Regions from separate parts of the Allorhizobium sp. Av2 genome, predicted to be linked through region 2. Evidence: riboswitches for the same ligand, from Rfam matches in the RefSeq annotation. Region 2 holds a riboswitch; each other region holds the start of a gene.
What was found. Region 2 has a riboswitch for cobalamin ahead of FS819_RS08550 (hypothetical protein). Riboswitches for the same ligand answer to the same signal wherever they lie in the genome.
Positions count from the first base shown of each region.

Region 1: it holds a riboswitch for cobalamin, as region 2 does, so the genes downstream of both, nrdH (glutaredoxin-like protein NrdH) here and FS819_RS08550 (hypothetical protein) in region 2, are expected to answer to the same signal.
Region 3: it holds a riboswitch for cobalamin, as region 2 does, so the genes downstream of both, FS819_RS18265 (ABC transporter ATP-binding protein) here and FS819_RS08550 (hypothetical protein) in region 2, are expected to answer to the same signal.
Region 4: it holds a riboswitch for cobalamin, as region 2 does, so the genes downstream of both, bluB (5,6-dimethylbenzimidazole synthase) here and FS819_RS08550 (hypothetical protein) in region 2, are expected to answer to the same signal.

Region 1 covers NZ_CP192698.1:326,336-334,263, reverse strand. Annotated here, with positions in the region: gene FS819_RS25225 (hypothetical protein) at 203-613, shown strand; gene FS819_RS25220 (MFS transporter) at 782-1,990, opposite strand; gene FS819_RS25215 (AraC family transcriptional regulator) at 2,051-3,040, opposite strand; partial or broken gene FS819_RS25210 (LysR family transcriptional regulator) at 3,188-3,328, opposite strand; cobalamin riboswitch at 3,399-3,626, shown strand; gene nrdH (glutaredoxin-like protein NrdH) at 3,890-4,111, shown strand; gene nrdI (class Ib ribonucleoside-diphosphate reductase assembly flavoprotein NrdI) at 4,122-4,538, shown strand; gene nrdE (class 1b ribonucleoside-diphosphate reductase subunit alpha) at 4,580-6,661, shown strand; gene nrdF (class 1b ribonucleoside-diphosphate reductase subunit beta) at 6,676-7,665, shown strand; gene FS819_RS25185 (ArsR/SmtB family transcription factor) at 7,913-7,928, opposite strand, start outside.
Region 2 covers NZ_CP192696.1:1,777,759-1,785,686, forward strand. Annotated here, with positions in the region: gene cobO (cob(I)yrinic acid a,c-diamide adenosyltransferase) at 1-566, opposite strand, end outside; gene cobN (cobaltochelatase subunit CobN) at 563-4,345, opposite strand; gene cobW (cobalamin biosynthesis protein CobW) at 4,349-5,422, opposite strand; gene cobU (bifunctional adenosylcobinamide kinase/adenosylcobinamide-phosphate guanylyltransferase) at 5,426-5,953, opposite strand; gene FS819_RS08550 (hypothetical protein) at 5,958-6,257, opposite strand; cobalamin riboswitch at 6,401-6,783, opposite strand; gene FS819_RS08555 (hypothetical protein) at 6,848-7,306, opposite strand; gene FS819_RS08560 (DUF1127 domain-containing protein) at 7,763-7,906, shown strand.
Region 3 covers NZ_CP192697.1:40,484-48,411, reverse strand. Annotated here, with positions in the region: gene glgA (glycogen synthase GlgA) at 1-916, shown strand, start outside; gene FS819_RS18275 (hypothetical protein) at 913-1,191, shown strand; gene FS819_RS18270 (amidohydrolase) at 1,326-2,762, shown strand; cobalamin riboswitch at 2,949-3,164, shown strand; gene FS819_RS18265 (ABC transporter ATP-binding protein) at 3,300-4,100, shown strand; gene FS819_RS18260 (ABC transporter substrate-binding protein) at 4,123-5,082, shown strand; gene FS819_RS18255 (FecCD family ABC transporter permease) at 5,110-6,111, shown strand; gene FS819_RS18250 (homocysteine S-methyltransferase family protein) at 6,121-7,026, opposite strand; gene FS819_RS18245 (ABC transporter permease) at 7,044-7,733, opposite strand; gene FS819_RS18240 (ABC transporter permease) at 7,742-7,928, opposite strand, start outside.
Region 4 covers NZ_CP192696.1:1,314,037-1,321,964, reverse strand. Annotated here, with positions in the region: gene FS819_RS06400 (bifunctional transcriptional activator/DNA repair enzyme AdaA) at 54-638, shown strand; gene bluB (5,6-dimethylbenzimidazole synthase) at 716-1,402, opposite strand; cobalamin riboswitch at 1,481-1,676, opposite strand; gene FS819_RS06390 (TolB family protein) at 1,695-2,528, opposite strand; gene FS819_RS06385 (NAD+ synthase) at 2,534-4,213, opposite strand; gene FS819_RS06380 (hypothetical protein) at 4,911-5,717, shown strand; gene FS819_RS06375 (lipid A biosynthesis lauroyl acyltransferase) at 5,701-6,633, opposite strand; gene FS819_RS06370 (zinc-binding dehydrogenase) at 6,636-7,664, opposite strand; gene FS819_RS06365 (beta-ketoacyl-ACP synthase) at 7,741-7,928, opposite strand, start outside.

The sequences.
Region 1 (7,928 bases), on a different replicon from region 2:
ATAGTGGTTGGGAAGCAATCGGATGCCTAGTCAGCGGTCAATGGCCCTGAAGTATCCATACTGAAGAACGGGCTCGCCTCACCCACGGTTTGGCGGGCCGTTTGCGTTGATTGCATGCCTAACTAAGGGCTTTAACTGCCTTTCTTCAGTCTCAAACCGATTATGCGTTAGGCCGATCATGATCCGCCAGCGAGGAGAAAAAATGAAAGTTACGATCATCGCCGCAGCCTTGCTTTTTAGCGCTACGGCACTCGCGCAAGCGGCATCATGCGAGAATAATTTCAAAGTCAGCGGCGTCCCCATGGTCACCGCGTTAAGCTATCGCTCGTGGCAGGAATACCCCAAAGCCAATTCCGCGGTCGTTCTTAAAAAGCTGGCTCAGGCCGTGGCGGCGGAAGGTTTTTCCGGCCTAAAGGTCAACAAGGAATTGTCGTCTATCGACGCTTTCCAGGAAACCAGTGGCAGTGGCCGGATTCAGACCCTTCGGGTTGTCGCGCGTCAGAAAGGGGCAGGAGTCAGGGTGGATGCCGTCTTTGATATCCAGCCCGGTCAACTCACCAGCAAGGACGTTGTGCGTACAGGCATTTGCAAAATTATCGATTCAGCCATCTGACGATTATCGCAGTTACTCGGATATCTTGACGTTCATGCTGTCTGCCGTTTTGACGACTGCCCCCATAAGGGGCAGCAGCTCCGCTGCTCTCGTTGTGGAGCCTCGACAGGTTGTTGATGTTCACGTCGAGGCTCAAAGTACAAACGGCGGCTGACCCGAAAGGGAAGATCAGGTGCGAGGTTGCGTCAGCGCCAACACAACAGTCAATGCGGCCAGGGCGGCGGTAAGGGTCAAGGGCCCAGCAGCGCCGTAATGATCAACGACATAGCCGCCGACAACCGCGCCAATCGTAATCGCGACCTGAAAAGAGACGACCATCAGGCTGCCCGCTGCCTCCAGGGCGTCAGGTGCGCTGCGCGATAGGTTGGTCGGCAGCACCACAGGTGCCATGCCGAAGGCAAAGCCCCAGAGCGTCACGAGGCTGAACGCCACACCGACATAACTACCCCAAAGCACCAAGGCGAGCGCTGCAGACGCCATCAGCACGGCGGTGACAGCGAGTGCCATATGAATACTGGCGTCCGCCATCCGGCCACCCGCGACGTTACCGATCACCGACGCGACGCCAAATCCGAGAAGTGCCAGGGCAATCGGACCGGTTTCAAGCAGCGTCACCTGTTCTAGGAAAGGGCGCACATAAACCGAGCCGGCAAAATGCCCCGTCATCAACAAAAGGATGGCCAGCATTCCAAGTTGAACGCCACGCCGCCGCGTCAGCCGGAATACATCAGAGAGACTGTTGCTTGTGCTTGAAGGCAATGTTGGCAAGCAGATTATCTGCAGCAGCATGGCAAGTGCAGCAAGCCCCGCTGTCATGGACATGGCGCTGCGCCAGCCCAACCAGTCGCTGATCAAAGCGCCTATCGATGGCGCGGCTATCGTCGCGAGTGAAACGCCGAGCGTAACGATCGCCATGCCCCGACCTGTTGCATTGGCCCCAACCAACCTGGCGACGACGGCAACCGAAAGCGCCCAGAAGCCGCTGAGGGCAATGCCGAGGCCTGCTCGACCGAGCATCAATAGCCAAAAATCCGTCGCCACCGCCGCAAGAATATTGGAGCCGATTGCCAACGCACTGAGGCCGACCAGCACTGTCTTGCGGTTCAATCTGCCGATCAGGACATTGCTCAACAGGGCTGTGATGGCGCCCACGAAAGCGGTGGCAGTCACGACCTGCCCGGCTGTTCCCTCACTGATCCCAAGATCACGTGCCATTGGCGTCAGCAGGCCTGCTGGCAGGAACTCAGCCGACACCAGCGCAAAACTGGTGGCCGCCATCGAAAGGACGGCGAGCCAGGTGGCAGGGCTCCACGCAACCGGCTCAGCGGTATCGAGGTCTATATCCGCGCTGTTAAATTGTGATGTTCTGTCCGTCATTGACGTATCTCCTGAATCCGGAAGCACTTCATAGACGAAAGATTTGGGATTATATGTAGCTTAAAATCCGAAAACCATGTCCGTTCGTCCGGAAACTGTGCGGCGCACAACGCCGGGTGAGACTGTGGTAATGCGTTTGAAAGCGCGGGCAAAGGAGGCCTCGGATTCATAGCCCAGGCGAGATGCAACCTCGGCAACCGACATGCCACCTTGCCCCAATAACTCACGGGCAAGCTGCATGCGCAGGCGGGCGAGATAGCGTGCCGCGCCTTCTCCTAAAATAGCGCTGAAGCGTTCAGCAAAAATCGAGCGCGATTGGCCCGCGACACCGGCAAGGCTTTCAAGCGTCCAGTTATGGCCGGGATCGCGGTGCATGGCTGCCAATACACGACCAAGATGAGGGTCGCGGATGGCGGCGAGCCAGCCGGTGGTTGCGGCTCCGCTGCAATTGACCCAACAGCGGATAAGCCGCGCGACGAGCAAGTCAGCCATACGCGACAGGATCGTCGCGCTGCCCATCTGGGGCTGTGAAGCCTCTGCGGTCATAGCCGCCAGCAGGGGGCCAATAACCGGGTCATTGCCAGCGACATCGCAGCCCTTGATGATTGGCGGCATCAAGGCGATCAAAGGATCAAGGGCATATGCGCTCAACGCCATGGAACCGCAGAAAAGAGTGCTGGTCGCCCCAGTTCCTTCCCGCACCAATTCGCAAACCTTGTTGCTCAACCTTTTTATCTGACAGCTTTTGAGCGAGTCGCCCTCAACATCCGGCGCACTGGCCAATCGATGTGCGATACCTTGCGGCAGTAGCACCAGATCCCCATCGTGCAATTCCTGCCACCCTTGGGCTTCGGTATGAATCCAGCATGGACTTTGGCTGACAAAGTGGAACCGAAGCAGCTGTTGCTGCGGCAGGGCGATGCTCCACGGATGTCGCAGTTCGCAACGCCCATAATTGACCCCACTCAAGCGAAAGTCTTGTAGAACTTCGCTCAGCGCATCCATTGGGATATTTGACGGCGACAACCGTTGAGACGAATGATCAGACATTATCCAAATTTAGGCATCAAACGTCTGGCGCGCAAGTACGAAGTTTCATGAATTCGAGTGTGATCTCCGCCCGTAGCATCCTCTCTCATTCCAGTCAGCCAATGGATTAAGGCCCAGTCTGATAGGCCAAGTCCGATAGGCCCAATCCGAAAGGCGAAGGGTATCCGCCCGTTCGGCTTTCGCCACCTGTTCGATTTCTTCGGCATCGCGCAACAACTGAAGCGCACGGTCATGCAGATCGAGTCCTTCGGCCATGAGTGCCAACGATCGTGTCGTGCGGTTGAAAAGCTACTGCATTTTTCCTGGGGAGAGCTATCCGTTAGGCGGTATAGTTGTTGACGAAAACTCAACCTCGTATACCATATATAGTGTTCGAGGTTCTTTCGATTCTCCGTATGAATCGAAAGCTAAGACGGGAATGCGGTGCGCCGGACCAGAGATGGTCGGGCAATGCCGAAGCTGCCCCCGCAACTGTAAGCGGCGAGCATTTGTCCAGTGAAAGCCACTGAAACATCATGTTTCGGGAAGGCGAGGATGGATGCAACGACCCGCGAGCCAGGAGACCTGCCTCAAACGAAAACGTCCACGGGCGGGGTGCCCGGAAGGTCGCGTGACGGCAAGCGATATGATTTCGCTTGTCCGCGTTTCCTTGCCGACAATCCGTCAAAACACTTCGGGGTGAAGGCATGCGTGATTTTTCCTGTAACGGTCCGGCGTTTAAACGAAGACGGTCGCTGAAGAGCGTCTGAGCTCCTGTCATTCTCCCACTCAATGTCCAGAAACGAGCGTTGGCAACGACGTCTTCGGAGGCCTTTCTGCGGCCAAAAATCAAAACCCAACGAGGATATGATGACTATCACCGTTTACAGCAAACCTGCCTGTGTCCAGTGCAACGCAACCACCCGCGCGCTCGATCGCCAGGGTCTCGACTACCGTATCGTCGACATTTCCGTCGATGAGGACGCCTATGCCAAGGTTCAAGGTCTTGGCTATCGGCAGGTTCCCGTCGTCATCGCTGGCGATACGCATTGGGCGGGTTTTCGTCCCGACATGATCAACGCACTGGCGTGAGTGTCTGGCGATGGGGCTGATTGTGTATTTTTCCAGTGCGTCGGAAAACACCCATCGCTTTGTCGGCAAGCTTGGTTTGCGCGCGTCACGTATCCCCGTCAGCCCACGGAGCGGCAATCCGTCGATCACTGAACCTTACGTTCTGATCGTGCCAACCTATTCGGGTGACGATGGCAAAGGGGCCGTTCCAAAACAGGTCATCCGCTTCCTCAACGATGCGGACAACCGCTCTCATCTCCGGGGCGTGATCGCCGCGGGCAATAGTAATTTCGGCGAGACGTTCTGTCTCGCGGGCGACGTGATCTCACAGAAATGTCGGGTGCCGTACCTTTACAGGTTCGAATTGCTCGGCACGGACGAGGATGTCGCCAATGTCAAATATGGGATGGAACGATTTTGGACGTCACAACTTTCGAGCGCCCTTTGAAGGCGGACGAACAGGCGCTGGATTATCACGCGCTGAACGCGATGCTAAACCTCTACGATGAGGATGGTAAAATCCAACTCGATAAGGACGCTCTGGCGGCAAAGCAGTATTTCTTGCAGCACGTCAACCAGAACACTGTCTTCTTCCATAATCTGCGGGAGAAGCTCGATTACCTCGTGGACGAAGGCTACTATGAGCAGGCGGTGTTGGATCAGTATACGTTCAACTTCGTCCGCGATCTTTTCGATCATGCCTATGCGAAGAAGTTTCGCTTCCCGACCTTTCTCGGCGCCTTCAAATATTACACCAGCTACACACTGAAGACCTTCGACGGAAAGCGCTATCTGGAGCGCTACGAAGACCGGATCTGCATGGTGGCGTTGACGTTGGCGCAGGGCAATGAGGCTTTGGCACGTGACATAGTCGACGAGATTATCTCCGGCCGCTTCCAGCCGGCGACGCCGACATTTCTCAATGCCGGCAAGAAGCAACGCGGCGAACTGGTATCCTGCTTCCTGCTGCGCATGGAAGACAATATGGAAAGCATCGCCCGTGGTATCAACTCGGCACTGCAACTTTCCAAGCGTGGGGGTGGCGTAGCGTTATCCCTGACCAATATCCGCGAGGCTGGCGCACCGATCAAGCAAATCGAGAACCAGTCCTCGGGCGTCATCCCGGTGATGAAGTTGCTGGAGGACAGTTTTTCCTATGCCAACCAGCTCGGTGCGCGCCAGGGGGCAGGGGCTGTCTACCTGAACGCCCATCATCCCGATATCATGCGCTTCCTCGATACCAAGCGTGAAAACGCCGACGAGAAGATCAGGATCAAGACGCTGTCGCTCGGTGTGGTGGTCCCCGACATCACCTTTGAATTGGCGAAAAACAATGAGGATATGTACCTGTTTTCACCCTACGACGTGGAGCGTGTCTACGACGTCGCGTTTTCCGAAATCTCGGTCACGGAAAAATATCGCGAGATGGTCGCCGACAGCCGCATTCGCAAGAAGAAGATCAAGGCACGTGATTTCTTCCAGGTGCTCGCCGAAATCCAGTTCGAGAGCGGCTATCCATACATCATGTTCGAGGACACTGTGAACCGCGCCAACCCGATAGCCGGACGCATTTCGATGAGCAATCTCTGCTCCGAAATCCTACAGGTGAGCGACGTCAGCACTTACAATGACGACCTGTCCTACAAGACCATGGGTAAGGACATCTCCTGCAATCTCGGGTCCTTGAACATCGCAGCCGTGATGGATTCCTCAGACTTCGGCAGGACCATAGAGACCGCGATCCGGGCGCTGACCGCCGTGTCCGACATGAGCCATATCTCTTCTGTTCCCTCTATCGAGAGAGGCAATGACGACAGCCACGCCATCGGCCTTGGCCAGATGAACCTGCACGGCTATTTCGCACGCGAGCGCATCTTCTACGGATCGGAAGAGGGCATCGATTTCACCAACATTTATTTCTACACGGTAACCTATCACGCCATCTGCGCCTCGAACCGGATTGCCGTCGAACGCGGCACGAGCTTCAAGGGCTTCGAGAACTCGAAATATGCGTCCGGCGAGTATTTCGACAAGTATACGCAAACCGAATGGCTTCCAGCGACCAGGCGCGTCGCACAACTATTCGAAACGGCCGGAATCGCGATCCCGACACAGGATGACTGGTTGGCGCTGAAAGAGGCGGTGATGACGTCCGGCATTTATAACCAGAACCTTCAGGCCGTGCCGCCGACGGGGTCGATCTCCTACATCAACCATTCGACCTCCTCGATCCATCCGATTGTCTCGAAGATCGAGATCCGCAAGGAAGGCAAGATCGGCCGCGTCTACTATCCGGCCACCTTCATGAGCAATGATAACCTTGATTACTATCAGGACGCCTATGAGATCGGACCTGAGAAGATCATAGACACCTATGCGGCCGCCACCCAGCACGTGGATCAGGGTCTTTCGCTGACGCTCTTCTTCCGTGATACCGCAACGACCCGCGACATCAATCGGGCACAGATCTACGCCTGGAAGAAGGGCATCAAGACCATCTATTATATTCGCCTTCGCCAGATGGCGCTGACCGGCACGCAAGTGCAGGGCTGCGTATCCTGCGCGCTGTGAGATCGAGATATCACATGAACATACAGATGAAGACCAACACCCCGACGCAAACCAAGCCGGTGCGAGCGATCAACTGGAACCGCATCGACGACGACAAGGACCTGGAGGCCTGGAACAGGCTGACCGGCAATTTCTGGCTGCCGGAGAAGGTGCCGTTGTCAAACGACATCTCATCCTGGGCGGCGTTGAAGCCGGAGGAACAGCAGTTGACCATCCGCGTCTTCACGGGACTGACCCTGCTCGATACCATACAGACGAGTATCGGTGCGCCAACGCTGATGGAGGATTCCATCACGCCGCATGAGGAGGCGGTCTATTCGAACATCTCCTTCATGGAAGCGGTGCATGCCCGTTCCTATTCTTCGATCTTTTCGACCCTGTGTTCGACGTCCGACGTGGATGATGCCTATCGCTGGTCTGAAGAAAACGAGTTTCTGCAGAAGAAGTCGGCGCTGATCCTCGAACACTACCGCAATCCTGACCCGCTGAAACGCAAGATCGCCAGTGTGTTCCTGGAAAGCTTCCTATTTTACTCCGGCTTCTATCTGCCGATGTTCTGGTCGAGCCGCGCCAGGCTCACCAACACGGCCGACATGATCCGTCTCATCATCCGCGACGAGGCTGTGCATGGCTATTACATCGGCTACAAGTTTCAGCGTAGTCTCGAGCCCTTAAACGAGGAGCAGCGGCAGGAAATCAAGGACTTCGCCTTCGATCTGCTGCTCGAACTCTACGACAACGAGGCCAAATACACAGAGGCGCTCTATGACGGTGTCGGACTGACAGAGGACGTCAAGAAATTTCTGCATTACAACGCGAACAAGGCGCTGATGAACCTTGGCTACGAGGCTCTGTTTCCGCCGGAGGCCTGCAAGGTCAATCCGGCGATCCTGTCGGCACTCTCGCCGAATGCCGATGAGAATCATGATTTCTTTTCCGGTTCGGGCTCGTCCTATGTCATCGGCAAGGCAGTTGCGACTGAGGACGAGGACTGGGATTTTTAAGCCTCAAGACAGCCTGATATTTTACGCCTTCCCTCGAATATCAACCATGGGGTCGTAGGTTCGATTCCCTCAAGGCTGCACCCGAGATATCGAACAAACATTTACGGTATTGCGTGCAGATGAATGCAGAAGGGCTTTGACGGCATTTCCCATTTGACGTTGGTCGCCGGATCTAAAGCCATTTGGCCTTCGAATTACAAACGAGCCGGGCTGCTATCAACCACCACGGGATCACCGTGCGGTGCCGTCAGCCCGGCTCGTCT
Region 2 (7,928 bases):
GCAATCTCGATCAGCTCATCCTTGGCATTGCGGCCTGTCAGCACCACGTGGGTCATTGGCGGCTTTTCTTCCGACAGGAAAGCGACGACTTCGGCCAGGTCAATATAGTCGTAGCGGATAGCGATATTGATTTCGTCGAGCAGCACCATGCTGTTGGCGGGATCGCGGATCAGTTCCTTGGCCTTGTCCCAGGCGGCTCTGGCCATGGCCATGTCGCGCGCCTTGTCCTGGGTTTCCCAGGTAAAGCCTTCGCCCATGGTGTGGAAGGCGCAGAGGTCTGAGAAATGCCGCAGGATCAGGTCGCGCTCTCCAGTTGACATCGCGCCCTTGATGAACTGCACCACCGCGCATTTCTTGCCATGGGCAATATGGCGGAAGATCATCCCGAAGGCTGCCGAGGACTTTCCCTTGCCCTTGCCGGTATGGACGATAACAAGGCCCTTTTCGCCGGTCTTGGTCGCCATGATCTTGTCGCGCGCAGCCTTTTTCTTCGCCATCTTCTCGGCGTGGCGGGCAAGATCGTCCGATGCTGCTGCAACGGCTCCGCTATCGACGGTTTCGGTCATAGGGCATTCTCCAATTGGATCGTCTGTAAAATCTGGGCGTCAGAAATCTGGGACAAATGATATCTCGCCGAATTGCTGCGCGGCGTCCAGAGGCCACGCTCGATGGCTTCCAACAACCGCTGCGACATGTCCTTCAGCGCTGCCGGGTTTTTATCAGTCATGAAAGCCCGCACCCGGTCATCGCCGATAAAGGCCTGGTAAACAGCTTCGAAATGCGGCTGGCGCACAGCGCCGGTGGTGGCGGCAAAGGCGAACAGATAATCCACCGTCGCGGCAATTTCGAACGCACCCTTATAGCCATGCCGCATCACGCCTTCGATCCATTTCGGATTGACGACACGGGCGCGCACCACCCGGCCAATCTCTTCCTCCAGTGTGCGGATGACAGGCTTTTCCGGTCGGGAATGGTCGTTGTGATAGACGGTTGGCCTGCGACCCGAGAGCTGCTCGACCGCCGCCGTCATGCCGCCCTCGAACTGATAGTAATCGTCGCTATCCAGCAAATCATGCTCGCGATTGTCCTGGTTCTGCACCACCGCCTGCACGCCCTGCAAACGCTCTTCGAACAGACCGCGCTCAGCCTTGCCTTCTTCGCCCGCGCCGTAAGCGTAAGCGCCCCAGACCAGATAGGCCTCGGCCAGATCGGCCCGGCGCTCCCAGCCCTTTTCATCGATCAAGGCTTGCAGGCCCGCTCCGTAAGCGCCGGGTTTCGAGCCGAACACCCGGTAGCCCGCCCGGCGACTGGCGGTCTTTTCGTCCAGCCCCTGTTGCTGGAACAAGACTGTTTCAGCCTTGATACGCGCTGCAATCGGGTTATCCGCCGCATCCTCATCCAAAGCGCCAACTGCCCGCACCGCCTTGTCGAACAGGGCGATCTGCTCAGGAAAAGCATCACGGAAAAACCCTGAGATCCGCAGCGTCACATCAACACGCGGGCGACCTAAAATCGCCTGGGGAATGATCTCATAGCCCGTCACCCGGCGCGAGGCGTTGTCCCAAAGCGGCTTGACGCCGATCAGCGCCAGCGCCTGGGCAATATCATCGCCGCCCGTGCGCATATTGCTGGTCCCCCACGCAGTGATACCGAAGGACACTGGCCATTCGCCATGATCCTGCACATAGCGGGCAACCAGCAGTTCGGCGGATTTTTGGCCAAGTTGGTAAGCGGCGGGTGTCGGCACGGCGCGGCTATCGACGGAGTAGAAGTTACGGCCGGTCGGCAGCACATCCGGCCGCCCGCGCGTCGGCGCACCGGATGGGCCGGGAGCGACGAACCGACCGGATAGTCCTTTGAGCAGTCCGGCAATTTCGGCTGGGCCGGATTTGATCACGCTCGGTTTCAGCCGGGCTTCAACCTCATCCAGAACAGCGCTTGTGTTTTGCCAGTCTTCGGGACAGGCAAGACTGCCCGACACCATGTCTGAGGCCAGCAATTCGATCCGCTCGACCGTATCGCCCTTGGTGCGCCAAGGGGCTAGTGTGACGTTTCTCAGAAGGTCGGGTTGCGGCCCGTCCCAGATATCGGAAAACACACAGTCCAGAGGGTCGAAATCGGCCCATCCGCCAAGCGCATCCGCAGCAATCGCCCGGTGCAGACTGGCATCGCCGCCTTGGCCCCCTTGGCTCTGCCCTTGTCCACGCGGCACCCGCGCCAAGGCCACAACCAGATCGGTCAGCAACCGGCCTTCCGGTGCCTGCCCGAAAATATGCAGGCCATCGCGAATCTGCATTTCCTTGAGGTCGCAGAGATAGGCGTCGAGCTTGGTCAGCTTGACCTCCTCCGCCTCGCCCCCGGCAATGCCTGCATCCTCATCCAGACCAATATCGGCGACCAGATCGAGGATCTGGGTTTTCAACAGGGTAACCCGGCGCGGATCACCGCCCATCGCCTGGTAATATTCATCGACCAGCGCTTCCAGATCCTTCAGCGGACCGTAGCTTTCCGCCCTGGTCAGCGGCGGCGTAAGATGGTCGATAATGACAGCGCTGGTCCGGCGCTTGGCCTGCGTGCCTTCGCCGGGATCGTTTACGATAAAGGGATAGAGATGCGGCACCGGACCCAGCACCGCTTCGGGATAACAGCTCTCACTCAGCGCCAGCGCCTTGCCCGGCAACCATTCCAGATTGCCGTGCTTGCCCATATGGATGATCGCGTGAACGCCAAATGTCTGGCGCAAAAATGCGTAGAAGGCGAAATAGCCATGCGGCGGCACCAGATCCGGCGAATGATAACTGTCCTTCGGATCGATATTATAGCCGCGCGCTGGCTGGATGCCGACCATCACCTTGCCAAACCGCAGCAGCGGCAGCGCGAAACCGTCGCCAGCGAAAAACGGATCGGCCTGCGGCTCCCCCCATCTGTCACTGACCTCCTGCCTGATTTTGTCAGGCAGCCTCGCGAAAAACCGCTGGTAATCGGCAAGCGGCAGGATCTCGCGGATCACCCTGCCCTTCACCGCCGCATTGGTGACACCGGCCATCAATGTCGCCATCAGTGCATCCGAGTTGGCGGGCAGGATGCCGGTGTCATAGCCTTCGGCCTTCAGGGCCTTCAACACTTCAAGGCTGGCGGCAGGCGTATCCAGCCCGACGCCATTGCCCAGGCGTCCATCGCGATTGGGATAATTGGCCATGATCAGCGCGACCTGCCGTTCAGGCACAGGTGTGTGCCTCAGCCGCGCCCAATTGGCGGCCAGACTGGCGACGAACGCCATGCGGCCTTGGTCCGGCGCATGGCTGACCAAGGTGGTTTCCACCCGCGCATCGTAGCGGGCAGCGGATTTGAAGGAAACGGCGCGGGTCAACACCCGCCCATCCACCTCCGGCAGGGCAACATTCATGGCGAGATCACGGGCGCTCAGCCCTTGCATCGATGCGTCCCAGACGGAGCGTGGCGACGAGGAAAACAGCGCCTGCAAGACCACCGCACCCTGTTCGTCCAGCACGGTCGAGGGCGCATCGGCACCCGGAACGGAAACGGCAAAACCTGTCGTGTTGACCACCACATCTGGAGCGGCCTGGTTAAAAATCATCCGCAGCGTCTCAACGCAAACGGCATCCTTCAGACTGGCGACAAACACCGGCAAGGCCCGCAGGCCCTGCGCTTGCAGCGCCTCAATCATCGCCTCAACCGGCGCGGTCTCGCCGCTCTGGACAAGGGCGCGGTAAAAGCAAAGGGCGACAATTGGCCCATCACCTGCAAGCACCTGCCATGCCTGAACGTCAATCGTCCCTCGCCCCGGCCACCACAGCCCGGCCTTCAACAACGGCAAGGCCTCTTGCGGTTTTGGTGCATTGGTCAGCAGCGCCTGCGCGTAGGAGACGAAGTGACTGGCATTGCTATCGCCGCCCTCAATCAGATAGGCCCAAAGCGCCGATAGATCCGAGGCATCCAGGTTTGAAAAAGCCTCCAGCCCGGCATCCGGCTTGTCGTCGCCGGGCAGAACGACAATTTTTATCCCATGGCGGCGGGCGCAGGCGTGCAGCGCTTCCAGCGCATAATGAAAATAGCTGGCCCCACCCAGCGCCCTGACCACGATCAGTTTCGCATGGCGGGCCGTGCGCTCGATATAGGTATCGACCGACATCGGATGTTTCAGCGCCATCAGGCTGGCCAGCCGCCATGTCGCGGTCTCGGCTTGCCGCGCTAGCGCCGCCGCGATGGCGGACAGCTCGGTATCGGCGGCGGACAGAAACAGGATATCCCCTGGCGTCTGGCCAAGGTCTATCGCGTCATCCCCGTCGCTAATCGAGCCTTGCTGGGCAAGCAGAAGATGCATGGCTTACGCTGCCGCCCGGATGGCATCGGCAATCGCCGATTGGTCGAGATCATGCAGGCCAATCACCACCAGTCGCGTCGTCCGTTGCTCGCCCGACGCCCAGGGCCGGTCATAATATTGGTCGATGCGGTTGCCGACCGCCTGTACCACCAGCCGCATCGGCTTGCCCGGCACATCCACGAAGCCTTTCAGCCGCAGCACGTCATGCGCTTCGATCACGGTCTTCAAGCCATCGACAAAGCGGTCCGGCTCGCGCACCTGCGGCAGATCGACGACAAAACTGTCAAATTCATCGTGATCGTGATGATGGTCATGCGCCTCGCCGCTCGCATGCAGCGCCTCATGCTCCAGCTCGTGATGGGATTTGCGATTGTCGATATCGGCTTCCGAGCCGGCACCGATGCCAAGCAGCACCATAACCGGCACATCGCCATTCTTCGCCTCGATCAGGGTCGGCTTGCGGCTCATCCGGGCGGTCACATCGGTTCGCACTTTGGCGAGGCCATCGGCATCGAGCAGATCAGTCTTGTTGAGAACGATCATGTCGGCGCAGGTCAGCTGATCCTCGAACAGCTCCTCGATCGGGCTTTCATGATCGAGACTGTCATCGGCGGCGCGCTGGGCATCGATCCGGTCGTGGTCATCGGCAAACCGGCCAGCGGCGACAGCGGCACTATCGACCACCGTTACAACGCCATCCACGGTAACGCGGGTGCGGATGTCAGGCCAGTTGAAGGCGGCCACCAGCGGCTGCGGCAAAGCAAGGCCGGAGGTCTCGATGACGATATGGTCGGGCAAGACATCCCGTGCCAGCAGCTTTTGCATGGTCGGCACGAAATCATCGGCAACGGTGCAGCAGATGCAGCCATTCGTCAGTTCGATAATGTCGTCCTCGGTGCAAGTCTCGGCGCCGCAACCTTTCAGTACTTCGCCATCCACACCCAGATCGCCAAACTCGTTAATGATCAACGCGATTTTCTTACCACCCGCGTTCATCAGCATATTGCGGATGATGGTTGTCTTACCAGCGCCGAGAAAGCCGGTGATCACAGTGACGGGAATTTTCTGTTGCAACATTGTTCAGCCTTTCATTTTCAGGGGCAGGCCAGCCGCGACGAAATAAACCTCGTCAGCGCTTGCCGCGATCAATTGATGAAGCCGCCCGGCATGGTCGCGGAAATGGCGCGCCATGCGGTTTTCCGGCACAATGCCAAGGCCGACTTCATTGGAAACAAGCACGATGGAGGCGGAAAGCCGGGGCAGCAGATCCGCAAGGGCCGCCGCCTCAGCAGCCATGTCGCGCCCCTCCTCCATCATCAGATTGGTCACCCAGAGCGTCAGGCAATCGACCAGCACCACCCGGCCTGGCGCATCGATATGCCTAAGCGTGTCCACCAGCGCCAGGGGCTCTTCATGCGTCACCCAAAGGCCGCCACGATCCTGCTGATGCTGGTCGATCCGGGCGCGCATTTCCTCGTCCCAGGCCCGCCCGGTCGCGAGATAATGACGCTCCAGGCCGGTCTCTGCACAAAGTTGTTCGGCAAAATGCGACTTGCCGGACCGCGCGCCTCCGAGAACGAAGACACGTTTCGAAACTGTGTCTGCCATGGAGTCAGTTTCCACCCGTTGGCGGCGTATAGAGCCCGCTGGAACGCGGCACAAAGCCCGGCCATGCGGATGGGGCCACATCGGTAGCGGATGGCGCAGAAGACCGCACATCCGGCCTTGGCTGCGACAGCGCCCCGCCAAAGGTGGAATTGGAACCCGGTGGCGCCTGGAATTGCTGTTGAGCAGGCCGCTCAGAAGGGCCAGAGGGCGCATGACGGGAAAAGGGCAGCAGCGCAAAAACCAGCGCCGCCAGCACAAGCAGCGCTAAGGCCGCACCTATGCTGCGTGATGACACGAGCGTCATAATGACCTGCCTCCATTGGGCGCAGGCGGCGTAATACAAAACGGCCAAATGACCGTGAAGCGGAGCCTAAAAGGCCCGCGATCAATCTGTTGCGCCACGACAACCTCCGTGCTGGCGTCGGGGATCTCTCCCCCAATTGGGCGTAAAGCCCGTCACGGACGGCAGGTCTCCTGGCTCACAGCGTCAAACCGGTACCATCACGGCACCAGTTCGCAGATTTTCCTCACCTTCCCGGAGTCCACGGCAAAATCGAAAAGGCGGACGATTCGTAGATAAAGAGGCGTCCAACCCCGGCAGATCGCTTTGCCACTCCAGTGGCTTTTCCGGCCTATCCGCTCACCGCACCGGCCACACCACGCGGCCCGCCATGCAAGGATCTTCAAAACCGGATTGAAAACCCTCGCTGTTCTACAGTCGCGGGGTCGGCTGCGTTTGGCATGCCCTGTCTGGGTCCACGCCTTCGCATTCCCTTTTGCTTTCCAGCCTCAATCTCTTCAGGCCGAAAACCATCCGCCTCTAGGGTTAGCAGAATGAGGTTTGAAGTCAATCTGCAAGCCATCAGCCATCGCTCTCTCGTGTCTTGGTACCCGCTATAGTTTTGGCGCGGTCAGGGAAAACAGCGAGCGGATCCGGGCTGAAATTTCTTCCGCCAGGCTTTCAGGGCCAAGCGTCTGATCATTGGTAATGGTCAGCACCTTGAACGCGCCCTGAGCGACCACATCACCGGTTTCAACCGAGGCAGCGCTGACTTTGATCTCGGCTTCATTGTGCTGCTTGTCCAGCCCCAGCCCACTTGCCATCGTCTCGACCCTGACCGTCAGAATCACCCGCGGCAGAACCTCGCTGCGCACCGTGGCAGCAACGGCAGAAGACAGTCGCCGCTCCACGCCCTGCACCAAGGCCAACGGCACTTTCGGACCCGCCAGCACGGTGACCGCGCGAATATCATAGTAAAACTTCTTCGGCGCTGATTGAAACAGCCCGGTCATGCACCCGGCAAGTGCCATGCAGATCGATAGAAAGGCAAAAACGCGCAAATACCGCAGCAAGGTCAAACTCCGCACAAAGATATGGCACGGACCATCAAAGCCAGAGCTTGCCGCAAGCTTATGCCATAAGTCCGCAACGGAGATAGACGTAATGAGGGCGTTTTGACGAATTATGCCGCCTTTTGCTGACCACAAAGCAGGGAATGTTGCGCAAAAGAAAATATGCGCTGGCTTCTTCTTAAACAAAGCCATTATAGGACCGTCTTGTGCCTGAAGGTCGACAACTCCACACCCTCTCAATGGTGAGAATTTCACCCGGAAAAGGCCTGCTTTGAGCGCGCCAAGATCAAGCTCAAATCTTAGCCGAAGCACAATAAATAGCCATGAATCTGCACAAACGCATAGCAGTCGCCCATTTATTGCACTGCCACAAATGCTTTCCCCGATGTATAAGCATGTCAACAGCTGAGGCGGGAGAGACCGCCGGATCAGCAAACAAGATCTCGAGGAAATGTCATGAACCCGATCCGCATTGCTAAAAACTGGATTAGCTATCGCCGCACTCTGTCCGAACTGGGCGGCCTGTCGAACCAGACCCTGTCCGATATCGGCATCACCCGTTACGACATCCGTCACATTGCCAACCGTTCGTTCCGTTAATCGGATCCGGTTTTAAAATTTG
Region 3 (7,928 bases), on a different replicon from region 2:
GGACTGCATGGAGTATTATGGCGATATCAGCTATCTGAAGGGTGGTCTGATGACGTCAAGCATGATCACCGCCGTCAGCCCGACCTATGCCCGGGAAATCCTTTCGCCGCGCTTTGGCATGGGCCTTGAAGGCGTTCTCAAGCAGCGCAAGGACAAGCTGCGCGGTATCGTCAATGGGATCGATCCGGAAATCTGGAACCCGGCCACCGATCCGCATCTGTTCTCCCGCTTTGACCAGAAAACCATCGGCCTCAAGCGGTTGAATAAGGTGGATTTGCAAAACCAGTTTGGCCTCGACAACGATGACGGTCCGCTGTTTGCCGCCATTACCCGTATCACATGGCAAAAAGGCATGGATATGCTGGCGGAAGCCGCCAGCGAGATCATCGATGGCGGCGGTAAGCTGATCGTGCTCGGGCAGGGGGATCGCGCGCTGGAACAGGCGCTGATCGAGACTGCACAGCGTTTTCCTGGCCGCATGGCCGTCAAGATCGGCTATGATGAGGAAACCGCGCATCGCATTCACGGTGGTGCCGATTCCATCATTCAGCCCTCGCGTTTCGAACCCTGCGGCCTGACCCAGCTTTATGCTCTGCGCTATGGCTGTGTGCCGGTGGTGTCACGTACTGGTGGGCTGGCAGAAACCATTATCGATGCCAATGACGCAGCAATGTCTGCCAAGGCGGCAACCGGTTTCCAGTTTGACCAGATCACCACCGACGGTCTGCGCCACGCGCTTCGTCGGGCGTTGGACGCCTATGCCGTACCCCGCCATTGGCGGCGGTTGCAGCTTCAGGCCATGCGGGCACATTACAGTTGGGAGCGCAGCGCCGAACAATATGCCGCCCTTTATAATGCCGTCACTCATCGCCGTATCCCGGCGCGGACCAAGCTGGCTCGGAGCCTGCATTCATGACGGACTCAACGCCGGAAACCATGCGGGGGCGTATCAACGCCCACCGCGAATTGCTGATTTCACTTCTGACGGCAAGCCTGCAAGGACCTGAGGCCTTCAAGGATCTGATCCGTAGTCTCGAACAGGAAAGCCACCTTAGCGACGGACAGGAAGATCCCGGCGCGGTTCCAAACCGGGCGCTTTCCGAAGCTGCTGCCAAGGCGCGCGAAACCCGCGATATTCTTCAGGCAGCCAAGGCCCGCGCGGCAGACACACGCACAGAACCGCTCTCCTGAAGCAGAAGAGTAGGCCTTCCGAATGACTAACTTTCCATCACAAAATCGACTTGCCTGGTAAAACAGCGGATAAAAGCTTGCTGCTGAGCGCCAAGCTTTTATGGTTGGCGGGTGTTTATTGTCAAAGGTACCCCATGACCGTTTCCCCCAATTCATCCGCCTCACTTTGGTCGATCATCGATACCAAGACGCCTGACTTTATCGCCTTGAGCGACCGGATCTGGGGCATGCCGGAAACCTGCTACATGGAAGAATCGTCCGTCGCAGAGCATGTCGCCATGCTGAAGGCGGAGGGATTTCGCGTCAGCGAAAAATTGGCCGGAATCCCAACAGCCGTGATGGGCGAAGCAGGGGAGGGCGGTCCCATCATTGCGTTTCTGGGCGAATATGATGCCCTGTCCGGGCTCAGCCAGGAAGCGGGCGTCGCTGAACATAAGCCAATTGCCGCAGGTGGTAACGGCCATGGCTGCGGCCACAACCTGCTCGGCTCCGCAGCTCTCTTGGCCGCCGCTGCCCTGAAAGACTGGTTGAAAGAAAAAGGCTTGCCCGGTCGGGTGCGCTATTATGGTTGCCCAGCCGAAGAGGGCGGAGCCGCCAAGGCCTTTATGGTCAGGGCAGGGGCGTTCGAAGGCGTCGATATCGCCATCAGTTGGCACCCGAATTCCTTCGCTGGCGTACAGCGCACCACCTCGCTTGCAAATTCCCGTGTCGATTTCACTTTCCGGGGAAGGGCGGCCCATGCCGGATCAAACCCCGATCTGGGGCGCAGCGCTCTCGACGCGGTGGAACTGATGAGCGTCGGCGTCAATTATATGCGCGAACACATGCCATCCGATTGCCGCGTACACGCCGCCATTCTCGATGCGGGTGGTATTTCGCCAAATGTCGTACAGGCCTATGCCAAGGTTCGCTATCTGATCCGCGCCCCGGAACTGCAAGGCATGAAGACCCTTGTGGAGCGGGTCAAGAAAATTGGCGAGGGCGCGGCATTGATGACCGAGACCCGGCTGGAAACACAGGTGATCAGCGCCGTTTCCAACGTGCTGACCAATGGTCCGCTGATGGCGGCCATGCAGGAGGCCTGGGAAGAACTCGGCCCACCACCTTTTGATGCGGCGGACCGAGCTTTTGCCGAAACGATCCGCGCCGTGTTGACGCCGGAAGAAAAGTCGGCGCCCTGGCGTTTCGAGGGGCTGCCGGAACGCGATATCCCGCTTGCCGATTTCATTCTGCCCGCCCATGACCGCACGCCGCTGCTGACAGGGTCAACCGATGTCGGCGATGTCAGCTGGGTGGTGCCAACCGTCCAGGCCGATGGGCCAACCTGCGCCATCGGCACACCGTTCCATACCTGGCAATTGGTGACGCAGGGGAAAAGTCCGCTGGCGCACAAGGGCATGATCGCGGCGGCAAAGGTCATGGCCGCCACGGGCCGCGCCGCCTTTGAAAGCGAACAATTACGCGAAGCTGCTCTTGCCGATCTCGTCGCCCGTCGTAAGGGCCAGCCCTATCAAAGCCCCTTGCCTACCGACGCCGAACCGCCAATCGTTGAAATGGGTGGCCGTAAGTAAGAACCCGTATCCAGGGTCACTTTCAACGGTCTGCCTCCTTAAAGCTTTCCCGGATTTGTTCGGCGTGGCACCAAGCCGACCGGACAAATCCAAGGTATTTAGCTTGACGTTCTTTATGTAACGTTATAACAAAACCATGATATCGATATAGTTTGAAAACGGACTTGTGCGGAACCGCAACCCATGTCAGTGATAGATCCAAATGGTGCTGTGGCTTTGCAAAGAAGGCTGCGGCTGAAAAGGGAATACGGTGAGGCTTACCCAACAGGGACCGAAACCGTGGCTGCCCCCGCAACTGTAAGCGGCGAGTGGGCCTGCACGATGCCACTGGCGATAAGCCGGGAAGGCGCAGGCCAACAGCGACCCGCAAGCCAGGAGACCTGCCATTTAGATGTTCAACCGCAACGGACGGGGTGTTCCGATGGCAGCGATAAGACTTCAGGTCCGCCGAGAGGCGTGGCCATCCTTTCCTTGTTCAGACGATCCGGCCCGAGGCGCGGCACGCCTGATGTCCGGTCTACCGATGCAGGCTCCTGCATGAGCTGTGATGGTCATGGTGCCTCGCTTGAGGTGAGGGGGCTCAGCTATGGGCCAACGGGCGCGCGATCTCTGATAAAAAACGTAGATTTTACGCTTGCCGCTGGTGAGCGTCTGGCCATTATCGGCCCGAATGGAGCTGGCAAGACATCGCTGCTGCGCTGCCTTTATCGTGCCGTGCGCCCCAGTGAGGGCAGGGTGCTGCTCGACGGGCAGGATCTATGGACAATCGATCCGCGGACGGTTGCCCGCCGGATCGCAGTCGTAGTCCAGGAAATGCCGGCAGATTTCCCTTTTACCGTCGAAGATATCGTCATGATGGGCCGAATTCCCTGGCAGAAAAGCGCATGGAAAAGGTCGCAGGGTACCGGAGACGACAAAGCCAGAGCGCTGCATGCCATGGATCACCTCCATGTCACCGATCTGGCGCGACGTGATTTTGCGACTTTGTCAGGCGGCGAAAAGCAACGCGTTCTCGTCGCAAGGGCGCTGGCGCAAGACCCGCAATTGCTCATTCTGGATGAGCCATCCAACCATCTCGATATTCGCAACCAGTTGGAAATTCTCGATCTGCTGCGTGGTCTCGGCATCACCATCGTGACCACGCTGCATGACATCAATCTTGCCGCAGGCTTTGCCACGAGAGCAATTATCCTGAAGGACGGACAGATGATTGCCGAGGGCTGTCCGCACGATGTCCTGACCGCAGACCATCTGTCCGCAGCCTTCACCGTTCAAACCCATGTCCACAGCCTGGATGGCGGCGCAACCCGCAATTTTTCCTTCGCGCTCAGTGCCTGATCCGCAACCCATTGGACCATTTATGAAAAACGTACTTCTCACTTTCGTGCTCTCAACCTTTCTTGCAGCAGTCAATCTCACCGCAGCCGCAGCGGAACCCGTGACCGTCAAGAGCTGTAACCGTGAGGTTACCTTTGATACAGCCCCGCAACGCGCCGTTTCCAATGACGTCAACCTGACCGAAATGATGCTGGCGCTGAAATTACAGGACCATATGGTCGGCTATACCGGGGTCTCCGGCTGGAAGACGCTGGACGAAAAATTGCGCGACGGCGTCAGCCAATTGCCGGAACTATCGCCGAAATATCCGAGCAAGGAAGTCCTGCTCAATGCCAATGCGGATTTCTATTTCGCTGGCTGGAATTATGGCATGAAGGTCGGCGGCGAGGTGACACCGGATACGCTCAGCCCATTGGGCATCAAGGTCTATGAACTGACGGAAAGCTGCATTCATATCATGGCCAAGGCCAAGCCGACCATGGACGATATGTTCGTTGACCTCATCAACTTGGGGCGAATATTCCGTGTCCAAGACAGGGCAGAGGCATTGGTTGCAGGCTATCGTCATCAATTGGCGAAAATCCAGGCCAAAATCAGTCCAACCGACAAGCCCGCAACCGTTTTTGTCTATGATTCCGGTGAACAAAAGCCGTTCACATCAGGCCGCTTCGGGATTCCGACAGCGATGATCGAAGCCGCTGGCGGCGTCAATATAATGGATGACGTGCAGAAAAGCTGGACGGAAGTGTCATGGGAACCGGTGATCGAGCGGAATCCGCAGGTGATTATCATCGTTAACTATGGCGAAGTGACCGCGCAGCAGAAGATCGATTATATGAAGCATAACCCGGCCTTCCAGAATATCGACGCTGTGAAAAATGATCGTTTCGTTGTGCTTGACTATGTCGAGGCAACCCCGGGACCGCGCAATATCGATGCCATCGCCCGTCTGGCCCAAGCCTTTCATCCGCAAAGTCTGTAAGTCTTGACTTTCATTAGACGTATATGTGTGCCGATCCTGCTGGTTCTGACGATCATCGTCGTCGTCAGTGCCGGTATTTCACTGGGTGCGGCTCCCATTCCTGTTGCCACCGTCTGGAAGATCCTCGCCAATCACCTGGTCCCGGGAAGTTTTCCGGTGGATTGGCCAGCGGGGCGGGTGAGCATCGTCTGGGATGTTCGATTTCCACGCGTGCTACTCGGTGGACTTGTCGGGGCTGGGCTGGCGCTAACCGGGGCGGTCCTGCAACCAGCGACCCGAAATCCACTCGCCGATCCGCATCTGCTCGGCGTCTCCTCTGGCGCCGCTTTCGGTGCAATCCTCGCGTTGCTGCATACCGGCATGGTCTTCGGACTGCTGACCGTACCGCTTTTCGCATTTGGCGGGGCGCTGCTCGCCACCGCCACGGTGGGACTGGTGGCGGGATTGACCCGTAGCCTTCAGGCCGACCGGCTGGTGCTGTCGGGCGTGATTGTCGGATTTTTCTTCACCGGGCTTGGGAATCTGCTGGTCTTTCTCGGAGATCCCCGCGCCACCCAAACCGTAACCTTCTGGATGTTGGGTGGGCTTGGCCTTGCCCAATGGCAGCATCTGATTTATCCCGCCGCCGTGCTCGCTGGTGGACTTTGCTATCTCCTGCCCAATGCGCGCTTGCTGAATGCCTTGGCCATGGGAGATGAGACGGCGGCGACCCTGGGCGTACCCGTCGCTCGGTTTCGCCTGACGCTATTTGTGATCTCGGCACTGATAACAGGGACAATGGTCGCTTTTTCAGGTGCCATCGGCTTTGTCGGCCTCATGGTTCCCCATATGGTGCGAGCACTGGCAGGATCAGACAATGTCCGCGTCCTGCCGCTCTCGGCGCTGACGGGCGCATTGGTGCTGATCCTCGCCGATCTCGTCGCAAGACTGGCCGTTGCACCGGAGGACATGCCGATTGGCATCGTCACAGGTCTTGCCGGATGCCTCGCCTTTCTCTGGATCATGCGCAAGGCCCGACCCGGCGCATAGACGGCGAGACTAGGCAGACAGAGCCTTCGCCAATTGGTGTATATGCGCCGCGCCAATGCCGCAGCACCCACCAATCATCGTTGCACCCGCGTCAGCCCAATCGCATGCAAAGCGGCAATAGGCATCATCGGTCAGGTCGGCGCGGGTCTCATGCAGGCCTTCATTCGCCGCAGCCTCCCCCTGCTCGCCTTCAAAGGCATTGGCATAGACACCGATGTCCAGGAAAACACCTTTTTGCCTGAATGTCGCGGCCGCCACATCGACGGCCGCCTTCATAACTTCCGGCTTGCTGCAATTGAACAGCAGCGCCGATGCGCCAGAGCCAGCCGCCCAAAGAGCCGCATCCTCAACCAATTCGCCGGAGCGAAGCTTCGGCTCGCCTCCAGCGTCCTGTCCCGCTTCATCGGCCAGCGTAAACGAAATCCAGAAGGGCTTGCCTGTTGCGGCAACCGCTTTTTGAACGGCTTCGCCTTCGGCAATCAGGCTGAGCGTTTCTCCAAGCCACACATCGACGAAGGGCGCAAGGTTGGCAACCAGCACATCCAGATAGGCATCAACCGTCGATGGATCAAAATTCTGCGGCTCATAGGAACCGAAGATCGGAGGCAACGAACCAGCCACGAGCACCTTTCGTCCGCCAGCATCCGCCGCCTGCCGCGCCAACTGCCCCGATAGCGCAATCAGCGACGGGCCTTCGCTCTGGAAACGCTCTTCGCCGATATGAAACGGCACCAATGCATAAGAGTTGGTTGTCACCACATCCGCACCGGCCGCAATGAATTCCGCATGCACCTGGCGAACGATGTCAGGAGAATTGATAAGGGCGAGCGCCGACCATTCCGGCTGCTTCAACTCCGCACCGAGCCGAAGAAGTTCGCGGCTCATGCCGCCGTCGAGAATACGAACCTTTGTCATACATATAGTCCTGTTGGTTATCGCCGGATTGGAACCTGCGCCTCGACCACCCGGAAGCAACGGGCAATGATCGCGGTAAGAGCGAGATAGAAGAGGGTGACGACGATCAGCGGCTCATAGACGAGCAGCGTATCCTGGCGCACCTTGTAGGCAACCGCATAGAGATCCATAACCGTCACGGTAAAGGCGAGGGGAGTGGCCTTCAACTGCATGACCACTTCCCCGGCGATGGTGGGGAGGGCGATACGGATAGCACGCGGCAACCAGACACGCCGAATGAGCGTGAAGCGTCCCATGCCGAAAGCACGGCCCGCCTCAAGCTCACCCTTGGGCACGGCCAGCAATGCGCCGCGCAAAACTTCGGCCTCATAAGCCGCGTAATTGAGCGTGAAACTGACCGCCGCAAAGAAAAATCCTTCCCGCAGCAGCGGCCAGATCAGACTTTGACGAATGCCCGGGATCATCGGCAGCAATGATCCGACGCCGTAATAAAGCAACCAGAGCTGGATCAATAGCGGCGTGCCGCGAAAAAACGTCGAATAGCTGCGCGCAAGGACCCGCGTCACCGGTCCGCCGCTGACCTGCGCAAAGGCGAGGCCAATGGCCATTACAAATCCGAGGACGACCGAAATTACCAGCAATGCAAGGGTTTGCCATGCTCCGGCAAGCAGCAACGGCCAGTAATTGCCTATCCAGGAGAAATCCATCACATCTCCTAAGACAGCAGCGGCTGACCGCGCCGCACCCGGCGCTCGATCAGCTTGAAGAACAGGTTGGAAACGAGAGTGATGGCGAGATAGAGCAGGGCGGCAGCCAGGAAAAACAGGAAATAATGCTTGGTACTCGCCCCCGCCAGCCGGGTCGCCAGCGCCAGTTCCTGATAGCCGACAACGGCAACAAGC
Region 4 (7,928 bases), 460 kb from region 2:
CGGAATCGGACTCCGTCCTTTTATGAGTATCCAGACTGCTATAATATCCAGCCATGAGTTTGGATATTTCCATATGCGAGCAAGCATGGCTGGCACGTAACCCAGATTTCGACGGACGATTCTTCATCGGCGTTCGAACCACAGGGGTGTATTGCCGTTGCGTGTGCCCCGTGCGCCTACCCTATCGCTGCAACGTCGAATTCCTGCCAAGTGCAACGGCGGCTGAACTGGCGGGCTATAGGCCCTGTTTGCGCTGTCGGCCGGAAACAGCGCCATTTTGTCCTGCCTGGAAAGGAAGTGCGACGATTGTGGAAAGAGCCGCCAGACTTATAAGAGAGGAAGGAGCCCTTGATGCACGAGAAGCAACAGTAGAAATGCTTGCCGAGCACGTCGGAGTTGGCGCACGACATCTTACCCGCCTGTTCCAGAAACATCTTGGAGCAAGCCCTATTCAGGTGGCTAAAACAGCCCGCGTGCAACGCGCAAAACGCCTCATCACCGAAACGGACCTGCCGATCACTGACATCGCTCTACAATCCGGCTTCACAAGCCTCAGACGCTTTAATGCAGTTTTTCAGGAGGTCTATAAGCGCCCGCCAACAGCCATCAAACGAGCATCTCGGATGCAAAATTCATAGAAGTTTTGCGATCATTTAAACTTTCTTGGGGCGTTCATCACTATATCCTCATCGCATTCGATATTACAAAATGCACGTCATCCGGCACCCTTCCACCCCTCCTCAAACACCAAATCCTCCAACGCTAGCCGCTTACGCCACCCCTTCACCTGCAATTCCGGCTCATCATACAGCTCCGCAACGTGGCCAAGGCACAGCCACCCCACAATCTCAATCCGGTCTGGAATATTGAGAATGGCGCGCAAATCAGCATCGTGAAAAATGCTGACCCAGCCGACGCCAATGCCTTCTGCGCGGGCGGCGAGCCAGAGGTTCTGGATGGCGCAGACGGTGGAATAGCTGTCCATGCGGGGGTTATGGGTTCGCCCTAGCACCACGGGGCCTGCGCGGTCTGGATCGCAGGTGACGCAGATGCCGAGTGGGGCTTTGAGAATCCCTTCCAGCTTCAGATTGCGGTAAAGCGTGGCTTTTTCGCCTTCAAACAGCGCAGCCGCCTCGTCATTGGCCTTGGAAAAAGCCTGCCAGACGGCTTGGCGGCGGTCAGCGTCGCGCACCAGGATGAAATTCCATGGTTGCATGAAGCCGACAGAGGGGGCGTGGTGGGCGGCGGTGAGGATGCGCCAGAGCGTGTCATCGTCGATTGGGTCGGCTAAAAATTCATCGCGCACGTCGCGGCGGGTCATGATGGCCCGGTAGACGGCGGCGCGTTCTTCGTCAGAAAAGGCTCCGGCGGACACCAGAGCATCGTTCACTAAGTCCTGCATCGTTTGGTCCCCAACAATGCGCCCCACGCGATCCCTTGCGAATCGCGATCAAGCAAAACGCACCTGCCGTCCGCGCAGATGCGTCTATCATGTCAGGCCGGTCTTCTGACTGGGTTTCATCTGGCTAACGCACCCTTCCCGGTCTCACCAGTGGGTCGGGAATTTCTTCCCTTTGCGTCAGCCATCCACCTCACAGCGTTGGGCACGTTGCGGAATTTCACCGCATTCCCGATTCTCCCGCAAACATGCAGGCACCTGACAAAGGGCTGGTACTGTCAGACTGCGGCAATGCTTAGGCGATCGCCGGAAAATACCGCACATAGGCGAATTCCTGGCCGTCCGGCGACCAGCTAGGCACATTGATCGTCCCCTGCCCACCAAACAGCTCAAACAGGGTTTCGACATTGCCGCCGTCCATGTCCATCAGACGCATGCGGACATGGAGATCGCGCGGGTGATCGAAGACATCGGCGTCATAGGAAATGAACACCACCTTGCGGTTATCAGGACAGGGATGGGGAAACCAGTCGCCCTGCCCGTCATACGTCAGACGCTGTACGTCCGTACCATCCGGGCGAATGCGCCAGATCTGCATCGTGCCGCTGCGGCTGGAGTTGAAATAGATCCACGCGCCATCCGCCGACCAGTCCGGCCCATCATTGCGGCCTTCGCCATGGGTCAGGCGGCGCTCGTCGCTGCCGTCAACCGAAATCGTATAGATGTCGAAGACCTGGTCGCGGATACCGCAATAACACACCCTTCCGCCATCCGGCGACCAGCCATGCCAGTAGGAGGGCAGGTTTTCGGTGATCTGGATCGGCTTGCCACCTTCGGCTGGCAGGATGTAGAGGCAGGTTTTGCCGTGCTGCACCTTGTCGCAGATCGCCAGCCATTGACCATCCGGCGAAAGGCCGTGGTCATTGTTGCAGCGGGTGGCAAAGCCGGTGTCGATCTTTTCCGGCACCGGCTGCCCGACCAGAGGCAGGCGATACATCAACCCGTCATCATTCAGGATCAGGGAGGCGCCATCCCGCGACCAGTTCGGCGCTTCCACCAAACGTTCCGTCTGCCAGACAATGCGGCTCTGGCGGGTCTCAATATTGTAAATCTCGACAGAGCTGCGCATTGCCGCTAGCGATCCCGGAACCGATTGGTAATCGGATAACGGCGATCCCGGCCAAAGTTTTTCTTGGTGATCTTCACGCCCGGAGCCGACTGGCGGCGCTTGTATTCGGCCAGATAAAGCAGGTGTTCGATGCGATGCACGGTGGCGATGTCATGGCCGCGCGCCAAAATCTCGTCCACCGACATTTCCTTTTCCACCAGGCATTCCAAGATGTCATCCAGCACCGGATAGGGCGGCAGGCTGTCCTGGTCCTTCTGGTCGGGGCGCAGTTCGGCAGATGGGGCCTTGGAGATGATGTTGGCCGGAATGACCTCACCCGCCGGGCCAAGCGCACCCACTGGCACATGGCCATTGCGCCAAGCCGACAGCGCATAGACCTGCATCTTGTAGAGGTCCTTGATCGGATTGAAGCCGCCGTTCATGTCGCCGTAGAGCGTCGCATAGCCCACCGACATTTCCGATTTATTGCCCGTGGTTACCACCATCGAGCCGAACTTGTTGGACACCGCCATCAGGATAGTGCCACGGGTGCGGCTTTGCAGGTTTTCCTCGGTAATGCCGCTTTCCGTTCCCTCGAACATATCGGCAAGGCTGGAGAGAAAGCCCTCTACCGGCTCTGAAATCGGCACGATGTCATAATGGCAGCCAAGCGCCTTGGCGCAATCGGCGGCATCCTTGAAGCTTTCCTCGGATGTGTAGCGATAGGGCAGCATGATGGTGCGCACCCGCTCATGCCCCAGCGCATCGACGGCCATTGCCGCACAAATCGCCGAATCAATGCCACCGGACAGGCCGAGCACCACACTCTTGAAGCCGTTCTTGTTCACATAATCGCGGAAACCCAACATGCAGGCGCGGTAATCCGCCTCCTCACCCTCGGGGATATCAGAGACTTTGCCTGCCGCGCAACTCCAGCCATCGGCGTCCCGCGTCCAGGTGGTCAGCACAATGCTTTCCTCGAACTGCGGCATCTGAAAAGCCAGCGTCTTATCCGCATTGAAGCAGAAGCTGGCACCATCGAACACCAGTTCGTCTTGCCCGCCCACCTGATTGGCGAAAACCAGCGGCAAGCCGCTTTCGATCACCTGGCGCAGCACGACCTGATAGCGCACCTGAAGCTTGCCATGGTAATAGGGCGATCCATTGGGAACCAGCAGAATTTCCGCACCGCTTTCGGCCAGTGTCTCGCAAACGCCGAGATCGTTCCAGATTTCCTCGCAGATCGGCACGCCCAGCCGCACGCCACGGAAGCTCACCGGTCCCGGCATGTCGCCTTCGACAAACACCCGCTTCTCATCGAATTCGCCGTAATTGGGCAGATCGATCTTGTCGCGCAGACCGAGGATTTTGCCGCCATCGATGATCGCCACCGAATTGTGCCGGCCTTTATCGCCCTGACGCGGAAAGCCGATGATAACTCCCGGTCCGCCATCGGCGGTATCGGCGGCCAGTTCATCCACCGCTGCCTTACAGGCTTGAAGGAAGGCGGGTTTCAGCACCAGATCTTCCGGCGGATAGCCGGAAATGAACAGCTCGGATAGCAACAGAAGATCGGCCCCCAGCGCGGCGGCCTTGGCGCGGGCGGCCCGGGCAAGGCTGAGATTGCCCACCACATCGCCCACGGTCGGGTTGAACTGAGCCACGGCAATGCGCAGCGTTTCGGGTCTTTGGACTGTGTCGCTCATGGCTCAAGGTTTACCCCGGCCATCGGTGGACTGCAACGGCCCAAAACGACCTGCTGAGATGAAAAATAGTGCGTTCCGGTTTCCTCAAAAGAGCATGGAGGGCGCGGCTCTATTGCAGGCAACAAACCGAGAAGATGGATTTTGGCCCACGTCCTACCTGATATAATTGACGGCGAGCGTCATCTTGCTCCCGTGAATGCCAGTCAAATATGCTTGAAACTATTTTGAAATATTCAAGTTCTCGAGGGGCCGCACCGTCCCTGATATCAGCAGGAGAATACCAAAGACAGTTTGTTAAACAGGAATTTTTATTCCCATATATTTTATGGGACAAAGCACGTATGTTTTGAGCATGATCGTTGCATCGGCATCGCAATGAAAATACAAGGTAGCACGATGATCTTGGATGAAGATTAACCGGAAGTTGCCTGGCTTACCGCTATTCTTGTTGCCATAGAGCGTTCACTAAGACAGCCGTCAAAAAACACCTATTGCTCTTTCGTCATTGTCGGGTTCAACACAGATGTTGTCATCTCCGCGTTCACAAATCTCATCTCCATCCCTTCTGAGCCGTGAGGCGATAGCAGCGCATCCGCTGTTTCCGGAAATCGAGCGGGAAATTGCCCGGCACCTGATTGGGATACATCTTAAAACACCGCGCCTCTCACGCCTCAAGGCCTGTCACCGCAAATGGTTGATGTCGCATTCCATGTATGCGCTTGCCTTGCAGCGAACCCCGGAAGATCCGCTTTCGGGTCTGACGGCCTCCCGCTTCATGGATGCGGCCATGCAATTGGGCGCGGCAAGCCGCAATACCGCAGCGTCATTTTTGGCCGAACTTTCCGCCTATAAATTTATAGAGGAAATAGAAAACCCGGCCGACCGGCGAATGCGTATCCTGGTGCCGACGGCAGCAACCGAGACGGCGATGGTCTCCTGGTTTTTGGGGCATCTGGATTGCCTTGACCGGCTGGATGACGGAGGCCGCCGTGCGCTGGCCGATGCCAATCCGCTTATTTTCAGGATTGCCCAGCCGATGATCGCCCAGGCTCTGGTGGTGGACCCTGATTGGCGCATACCGCGTGAGACGATTGCTCCGTTTCTCAATTCGGACATGGGTGGCATGGTGTTGCACGGCATGATCAGCCAGATCCCGGATTTGCCCGATGCTGATAGGCTCTATCGGCTTGGACCAATCAGCCTTGCCGCGCTTGGAGAGACCTATCTGATCTCGATCACCAATCTGAAGCGGATGTTCAAGAAGGCACAGGAAGAGGAGCTGCTTGGCTGGGAACTGCCCCGCCGCCGTGGCAATGTCTGGCTGTCACAGCGTTTTGTCGATGATTATTTCCATTGGCAATCGACAAAGTTCGAAGCCATCAACACTGCCTTCTGGAAAGCGGTTGCCCAGGTCAACGCTTTGACGCCGCATCAGACTGAACAAACGAGAGCTGAGTTGTCCCAAGCTGAGAAAACCAGAGCGGACTTCAAAGTGTTTTCTTGATGTTCCAGCGGTCGTGATACCAAAGCCACTGCTCGGGATATTCGCGCACCCAGCTCTCGACCTTGTCATTCAGCATTTGCGCGGTCGCCTGGACATCGACCCGGCCTTGACCATCCTTCGGGATGTCGACCTTCGGTTCGATTTCCAGCCGGTAGCGATTACCGGGCAGACGGATACAGCGGGCCGGATAGATATCGCAGCCGAACTGTCGCACCAGCTTGGCCAGTAGCGGATTGGTGCGCACTTCGCTCCCAAAGAACGTCGTGGGCTGGCCCTTCTTGAACTTCTGGTCGACCAGCACGCCGACCCCCTTGCCTGCTTCCAGCTGGCGGGCCAGATGAAAGGACGAACCCGCATGGGAGGGCACGAGATTGCCCATCCGCGCCCGGCGGAAATCGAACACCATGTCGGCGATATAGGGATTATTGGGCGGGCGAAACAGCACCGTCACATAAAGGCCGAAGGCAGCGCCCGCCACCGGCAACATTTCAAAATTGCCGGTATGGCCGGTAAAAACGATGAACGGGCGCGGATTTTCCAACAGGTCCATAAAGATCGGAATGCCGGAAACCTCAACGCGACCCTCTCCCAGCTTTTCCGGGTCGAAATCGAACAACTCATCCAGAAACACATATTCGGCGATCTGTCGGCCCATATGGCCCCAGGCGGCCAGCGCGATGATCTCGATTTCCGCCTCGGATTTTTCCGGAAAGGCATTGCGCAGATTGGTCAGCATCAACCGGTGGCGCTTCAGCTTCGGCCCGATAAACCGTACCAGCCGATCCGCACCGTTCAAGGCTGTATCGGCAGGAAACAATTTCAGCAGCGTCAGCAAGACCAGGATGAACTTGGCCACCAGCCATTGCGGAAATCTCCGCAGGCCCAGCACGACCTTTGTCAGAACCCGACGGAGCATGATCAATCCATTTTCAGGATGATTTTGCCAAAGATCTGGCGGCTTTCCATCCGGGTCAGCGCCACATCAATATCCTCGAACGTCACCTGCGTATCTATAACAGGATGAACGAGGCCACGGGCCATTTTCTGCATGGCATTGGCCATGTTTTCCATCCGGCAGCCAAACGAGCCAAGCAGTTTCAATTGCTGTTGGAACAGCATCATCAAGTTCAGATCGGTCGAAACGCCTGAGGTCGAACCACAGGTCACAAGGCGCCCGCCGCGCTTCATGCACAGCATGGAGCCTGCCCAGGTATCCTTGCCGACATGTTCGAACACAACGTCGACGCCCTTTTTCTTGGTCAGCTTGCGCACCACGCCTTCAAACCGGTCGGTGCGGTAGTTGATGACGTGATCGGCACCCAGCGCCCGCGCCCGCTCGATCTTGTCGTCCGAGCCGACGGTGGTGATCACTGTGCAACCGATCTTCTTGGCCAGCTGTATAGCCGCCGTACCGATGCCGGAGCCGCCAGCATGGACGAGAATGGTTTCGCCCGGCTCCAGCTTGGCATTGTCGAACAGCATATGCTCGACCGTGCCGAAAGTGACTGGCGCAAGCGCTGCGGCAATTGCATCGACGCCTGGAGGGGCCGGAACCAGCAGGCGGGCCGGAATATTGATCTTTTCCTGGGCAAAGCCGTCCAGATGGAAGCCATGCACACCGCCGACATGTTCGCAGAGATTGTCACGGCCATCACGGCAGGGCTTACACAGGCCGCAGGTGCGCGCGCCATAGACCGCCGCCAGCTGGCCGGGCAGAATATTGCCGACGCCGGGGCCGATAGCCTCGACCACGCCGGAGGCTTCCGCGCCGATCACCAGCGGCATCTTGCGCTTGGCAAAGGCCATGCCGCGCCAACCCCAGACATCGATATGGTTCAGCGCCACCGCCTTGACCCGCAGCGTCACTTCACCGGGACCGGGCGCATCCGGCTCCGGCAGGTCGGTGATTTCAAGCTTACGGTCTTCGATCAATTGCAATGCGCGCATGGCTATCTTCCTTCGCCCGAGGGCTTATTTTATTGTCTTTCCTGTCCCGGTCGTGGCCGGGCCGGGTGAAGCCTTATCAGGCAGGTTCAAGGGTCATGACAAGGCTGGCATTCTGCCCGCCGAAACCGAAACTGTTGGATAGCACAGCCGAAACCTGTGCGTCGCGCTTGACGTTCGGCACCACGTCCAGCTCCACGGTCGGATCGGGATTGGTATAGTTGATGGTCGGCGGCAGCGTTCCGGTCAGCATGGTCTGGATCGAAA